Spiractinospora alimapuensis: one gene and its partner. The protein of the gene in region 1 interacts with the protein of each later gene in a pairwise test. Links are inferred from orthologs where the notes say so. Each region holds a gene or a part of one and is shown in the gene's direction. Other genes may lie near its edges. The genes, in order: lpdA and J4H86_RS20140.

What was found.
Region 2: the proteins of lpdA (region 1) and J4H86_RS20140 interact in binary tests that used the Escherichia coli proteins (3 or more experiments, as listed by UniProt). The link is inferred for Spiractinospora alimapuensis from one-to-one orthologs.

What each region holds. Positions count from the first base shown.
Region 1 is NZ_CP072467.1:1,221,668-1,224,812, forward strand. What follows is about bases 292-3,119. They hold lpdA (dihydrolipoyl dehydrogenase), read left to right. Parts: upstream 292-931; coding sequence 932-2,308; downstream 2,309-3,119. Other genes in these bases: J4H86_RS05650 (leucyl aminopeptidase), read left to right, coding at 292-850; J4H86_RS05660 (2-oxo acid dehydrogenase subunit E2), read left to right, coding at 2,386-3,119. Outside these bases: more of J4H86_RS05650, read left to right, coding at 1-291; more of J4H86_RS05660, read left to right, coding at 3,120-3,145. UniProt on the Escherichia coli protein: Lipoamide dehydrogenase is a component of the glycine cleavage system as well as of the alpha-ketoacid dehydrogenase complexes.
Region 2 is NZ_CP072467.1:4,305,191-4,308,502, forward strand. Bases 11-3,005 are described here. They hold J4H86_RS20140 (UvrD-helicase domain-containing protein), read left to right. Parts: upstream 11-338; coding sequence 339-2,672; downstream 2,673-3,005. Other genes in these bases: J4H86_RS20135 (DUF418 domain-containing protein), read right to left, coding at 11-79. Outside these bases: more of J4H86_RS20135, read right to left, coding at 1-10. UniProt on the Escherichia coli protein: A helicase with DNA-dependent ATPase activity. Unwinds DNA duplexes with 3'-5' polarity. Translocates on single-stranded DNA with 3'-5' polarity. Initiates unwinding more efficiently from a nicked substrate than double-stranded DNA.

The sequences.
Region 1 (3,145 bases):
CGAACAGCGCCTGATCGAGGGTGGCTACGGCGGCATCACCGCGGTCGGGATGGGGTCGTCGAACCCGCCCCGGCTGGTGCGGTTGAGCTACGAGCACCCGGAGGCCAGCCGCACCGTGGCGCTGGTCGGCAAGGGGATCACCTTCGACAGTGGTGGTCTGTCCCTCAAGCCCAGTACGGCCATGGAGTGGATGAAGAGTGACATGGGCGGTGCCGCGGCGGTGCTGGCCACGCTGCGCGCCACGGCGCTGCTGCGTCCCGCCGTCAACGTCGTGGGCTACCTGGCCATCGCCGAGAACATGCCCAGCGGGACGGCGCAGCGGCCGTCCGACGTCCTGCGCGTCTACGGTGGCACCACGGTGGAGGTGCTCAACACCGACGCCGAGGGGCGTCTCGTCATGGCCGACGCGCTGGTGCGGGCCCAGGAGGACTCCCCGGACATCGTCGTGGATGTGGCCACTCTCACCGGCGCCCAGCTCGTGGCGTTGGGCACGCGCGTGTTCGGTGTCATGTCCAACGACGCCGAGCTTCGTGGCAGTGTGGTGTCCGCGGCCGACACCGCCGGTGAGGACGCGTGGCCCATGCCGCTGCCGGCCGAACTGCGCAAGGGTCTGGACTCGTCCGTCGCCGACATCGCCAACGTTCCCGGGGAACGGTGGGGCGGGATGTTGGTCGCGGGGCTGTTTTTGCAAGAATTCGTGGCGGACGGAGTTCCGTGGGCGCACCTGGACATCGCGGGACCCGCGTTCAATCAGGGTTCCCCGCACGGGTACACCCCCAAGGGGGGAACGGGTGCGGCAACCCGCACCCTGGTGGGCCTCATCGAGGCCCAGGCCGCTCAACAGAACTGATCGGCCACTGACGACACATGGCGTGGGGGCTGTTGGCCAGCCCCCACGTCGGAACCACAAGCCAAGAGGAGTGTCCTTCCCGTGAGCGACAGCGGCGGAACCTTCGACCTCGTCATACTGGGCGGCGGCAGCGGCGGCTACGCCGCGGCGCTCCGCGCGGCCGAACTGGGCATGAGCGTGGCCTTGATCGAGAAGGACAAGGTCGGCGGAACCTGCCTGCACTACGGCTGTATCCCGACCAAGGCGCTGCTGCACGCCGCCGAGGTCGCCGACTCCTCGCGCGAGAGCGAGACCTTCGGGGTCAAGAGCACCTTCGAGGGCATCGACATGGCCGGCGTCAACGCCTATCGCGAGAAGATCATCGCGGGCCCGTACAAGGGGCTCTCCGGGCTGATCAAGTCCCGCGGGATCACCACCGTGGAGGGCCACGGGACGCTCACGGCCCCCAACCAGGTCACCGTCGACGGCACTGTCTACGAGGGCCGCAACATCCTGCTGGCCACCGGGTCCAAGACCAAGACCATCGGTCTGGACATCGACGGGACCCGGCTGATCGACAGCGAGCAGGCGCTGCGGCTGGACTACGTGCCCAAGTCCGCCATCGTGCTGGGCGGCGGCGTGATCGGGGTCGAGTTCGCCAGCGTGTGGCGCTCCTTCGGCGCCGAGGTCACCATCGTCGAGGCACTGCCCCACCTGTTGCCCTCGGAGGACGAGGACAGCTCCAAGCTGTTGGAGCGGGCCTTCCGCAAGCGGGGCATCAAGTTCGAGCTGGGCACTCCCTTCGAGAGCCACAAGATCACCGACTCCGGGGTCTCCGTCACGCTCCAGGGCGGCAAGACGTTGGAGGCCGACGTCATGCTGGTGGCGGTGGGACGCGGACCGGTGTCGGAGGGGCTCGGCTACGAGGAGCAGGGCATCAGCCTGGATCGTGGCTTCGTCCTGGTGGACGAGAACCTGCACACGGGCGTGGGCAACATCTACGCCGTCGGTGACCTGACCCCCGGCCCGCAGCTCGCGCACGTGGGCTTCGGCGAGGGGATCTTCGTCGCCGAGCAGATCGCCGGTCTCAACCCCGTGCCGATCGACTACGACGGTGTCCCGCGCGTCACCTACAGCGACCCCGAGGTCGCCTCGGTCGGACTCACGTCCAAGGTCGCCCAGGAGCGCGGGTACGAGACCGAGGAATACACGTTCAACCTCGCGGGTCTGGGCAAGGCACGCATCCTCAACACTCAGGGTGCGCTCAAGATGATCTCCGCGAAGGACGGGCCGATTCTCGGTGTCCACGTCGTCGGCAGCCGCGTCGGCGACCTCATCACGGAGGGGCAGCTCCTGTACAACTGGGAGGCCCTGCCCTCCGAGGTGGCGCAGCTCATCCACCCGCATCCCTCGATGTCGGAGGCGATGGGTGAGGCGGCTCTGGCGCTCACCGGGAAGCCCCTCCACACCCACGACTGATGGTTGACGGGGTGGCGCCCTCCTAGCGCCACCCCGTCGTTCCGCACAACCAGGTACAGCAGACCAGCGAGGAAGTCATGTCCACTCCCGTCACACTGCCCCCCCTCGGAGAGAGCATCACCGAGGGAACCGTCACCCAGTGGCTCAAGAAGGAGGGTGACACTGTCGACGTGGACGAGCCGCTGCTGGAGGTCTCCACCGACAAGGTCGACACCGAGATCCCCTCCCCCGCCGCCGGCGTTCTCTCCCGGATCATCGTGGCCGAGGACGAGACCGTCGAGGTGGGCGCCGAGATCGCGGTGATCAGCGCGTCCGGCGAGGCCGGCGCTGCCGCCGCCCCCGAGCAGACCACGCCCCCGGCCCCCGAACCGACCCCCGAGCCCACGCCGGAACCCACGCCGGAGCCGGTCGCGCAGGCCGAGCCGACGCCCGCTCCCGCGACGCCCCCGGCTCCGCAGGCCCAGACCGCCCCGCCTGCTCCGCCGGCCCCGGTCGCCGAGCAGCCGGAGCGGCTGGGCACGCCGCCGCGGCCGACGCGTGACGAGGTCACGCCCTCCGTCGACGTGGGGACGATGGACGCCGGCGCCGTTCGCCGGTCGGACGCGGCCAGCGAGTCCTACCTGACGCCCCTGGTGCGCAAGCTGGCGGCCGAGCGGAGTGTGGACCTGAGCACGGTGACGGGAACCGGTGTTGGCGGCCGGATCCGTAAGCAGGACGTCCTCGCCGCCGCGGAGCGTCAGGCGTCCGCGCCGGCCGCCGCCCCCACCCGGATCGTCACACCGGACACGACGCTGCGGGGCCGCACGGAGAAGATGTCGAGCCTGCGCCAGTCGATCT
Region 2 (3,312 bases), 3.1 Mb from region 1 along the record:
GGGCCGGGGTCTGGGGGCGGGATGCGGCCGTCTGTTCGGCGGTTGCCTGAAGAGGGGTGTGCTCGGGCTCCGATGCCATGACCTCATCGTGTCATCTGACCGTCGCCGAACGCAGTCCTCCCCAGGGGGCATTTCCGATCTTTCCGGGAATTCACGGTGTTCGCCCTGGTAAGTCCCTTCCCCTCGCCTCTCGACCTGGCGATCCCATACCGCGACGGGAGGCCTCGTGGGCCGACGGGACCGTCCGCCGACCGGGCGGCGTGGACGGCGAGAGTGGGGCCAACGGTCCCGCTGAACTAAAGCAACGTGTCCGATTCCGAGCGCCTAGGCTGGAGTGCGTGTCGGTCCATGAATCACTCCTCGAAGGCCTGAACGCCGCACAGCGCGACGCGGTGACGCACCAGGGGTCGCCCCTGCTGATCGTCGCGGGAGCCGGGTCCGGAAAGACCCGTGTTCTCACCCATCGCATCGCCTACCTGCTGCGAGAGCGTGATGTGCGGCCCGGTGAGATCCTCGCGATCACGTTCACCAACAAGGCCGCGGCCGAGATGCGGGAACGGATCGAAGGCCTCCTGGGCGCACGCGTCGCGCGCACGATGTGGATCATGACGTTCCACGCGGCCTGCGTGCGGATTCTCCGCCGGGAGGCAACGCGTCTGGGTTACCCGAGCAACTTCACCATCTACGACTCGGGCGACTCCCAGAGGCTGATGCAGCTCGTCTGCCGTGAGCTCGACCTCGACACCAAGAGGTACCCCCCGCGGTCCTTCTCGGCCGAGGTCTCCAACCTGAAGAACGAGCTCGTCGACTACGACACCTTCGAGGCCCGCGCGGACAACGACCGCGAACGCGTCCTCGCCCAGGCGTACAAGCTGTACCAGCGCCGGCTGCAGGAGGCCGGGGCCATGGACTTCGACGACCTCATCATGTTGACCGTGAACCTCATGGAGCTGTTCCCCGACGTGGCGGAGCACTACCAGCGGCGGTTCCGGCACATCATGGTCGACGAGTACCAGGACACCAACCACGCCCAGTACGAGCTGGTCCGCACCCTCGCCACGCCCCCGCGGCCGACCGACGACGGCGCGCCGGAGATCGAACCGGCGGAGCTCTGCGTCGTCGGCGACGCCGACCAGTCCATCTACGCCTTCCGGGGCGCGACGATCCGCAACATCGTCGAGTTCGAGCGGGACTACCCGAACGCGCGGACCGTGCTGCTGGAACAGAACTACCGGTCCACGAACACGATCCTGCGCGCGGCCAACGCGGTCATCAGCCAAAACACGGACCGAAAACCCAAGAACCTCTGGTCGGAGGTGGGGACGGGCGCCGCGATCGTCGGATACGTCGCCGACAACGAGCACGACGAGGCCTCGTTCGTCGTCAGTGAGATCGACCGACTCACCGACGCCGGGGACTGTCGGCCGGGTGACGTCGCGGTCTTCTATCGCACCAACGCGCAGTCCCGGGTGCTCGAGGAGATCTTCATCCGGCACGGGCTTCCGTACCGGATCGTCGGCGGGGTGCGCTTCTACGAGCGCAAGGAGATCCGCGACGTCCTGGCCTATCTGCGCGTGCTGGCCAACCCGGACGACACCGTGGCGCTGCGCCGCATCCTCAACGTTCCGAAGCGGGGGATCGGTGACCGCGCGGAGGCCACCGTCGAGGTCTTCGCCGCGCGCGAGCGAATCTCGTTCGCGGCGGCCCTACGCCGAGCGAACGAGGCGCCCGGTGTGGCCACCCGCTCGGTGAAGGCCATCGGCCAGTTCGTCGCCCTGCTGGACGAGCTCATGGAGCTCGTCCCCACGAGCTCGCCGGCCGAGATCATCGAGGCCGTGCTGCGACGGACCGGTTATCTGGAAGAACTCACCAACTCCAAGGACCTCCAGGACGAGAGCCGGGTGGAGAACCTGGAGGAGTTCGTGGAGGTCGCCCGGGAGTTCGAGCAGACCTTCACCGGACCCCTCTACCCGGAGGACACCGCGCAGGACGAGACCACCCAGTCCGGCGCCGAGTCTGTGGTGGCCGAGGAAGGCGCCGACGAAGGGGAGGAATCGGCGGACCAACCCGGCCCGCCCACCCTCGTGGACTTCCTGGAACAGGTGGCTCTGGTCGCCGACGCCGACCAGGTGGAAGAGGACGAGGGCGACGGAGTAGTCACGTTGATGACGCTGCACGCCGCCAAGGGACTGGAGTTCCCTGTCGTCTTCCTGACCGGAATGGAGGACGGCGTCTTCCCGCACATGCGAACCCTCGGGGACCGCAACGAGCTGGAAGAGGAACGTCGGCTGGCCTACGTCGGCATCACTCGGGCGAAGCACCGGCTGCACATCAGCAGGGCGGCCGTACGCAGCGCGTGGGGGACACCCAGCTACAACCCACCGTCCCGATTCCTGGCGGAGATTCCCGGCGACCTCATGGACTGGCAGCGCACGGGCGCGGAGTCTCGATCCATGGTCTCGGCAGGCAGACCGGCTCCGCCGCGGGCGCGCAGCGCGCGCAACGTCCCGTCGTTGGCGGCAGGGGACCGCGTCACCCACGACTCGTTCGGGCTGGGAACCGTTCTCGAGGTGGAGGGCAGCGGCGAACGCAGCCGGGTACGCATCGACTTCGGTGGGGACGTCGGCAGCAAGGACCTCCTCCTGGGCTACGCACCGGTCGAGAAGCTGTGAGCTAGACCGCGCGGCGGAACGGGATGAAGGAGTCTTCCCGCTCTGTTAATCTCGAAGAAGTCGAGCGAAACGAACGCGCAACGCGGGCGTGCCGACACTCTCCCTCCCTCTGGAGCACATCGAGTCCCTTCGGGGCATCTCGTCGTGTCGGGAGAGCTTCCCAGATCACACACTCGGTCGTTTGACAGGGTGAACGGGATGGGTAGACTGGGGGGGTTGCCCCGGAGACCGACGCGCTTCAGCGCGGGCCGGACGCCGGGACAAAGTAGAGAGAATCAAATGGTAATCTCTACGAAAGAAGCGAAAGCCCTGAAAAGGAATTCACTCAAAAATCTCGAATTTGCGAGATTGGCGAGCGGGTGCTAAATTGGGGTTAACAAAGTGAAGAGAGCCGCTTCCACGCGAAGACGCTGAGGGTCCTCGAGGTTGAGGGTGTTTGGTTGTTGTGGGTGGTGGGTGGTTGTTTCTTGAGAACTCAACAGCGCGTACGTTTGTTCTTGTGCCTTTATGGTTTGCCCCTGTTTTAGGGGTTCCTTTGATGAACAAGCCGAAACACAGTAACCGTTCTTCGGGATGGTTGGTGTGTTGTGGTTGATTTTGTCGGGAATTAGATTTCTCTAAAGGTTTACACCTACTGGCC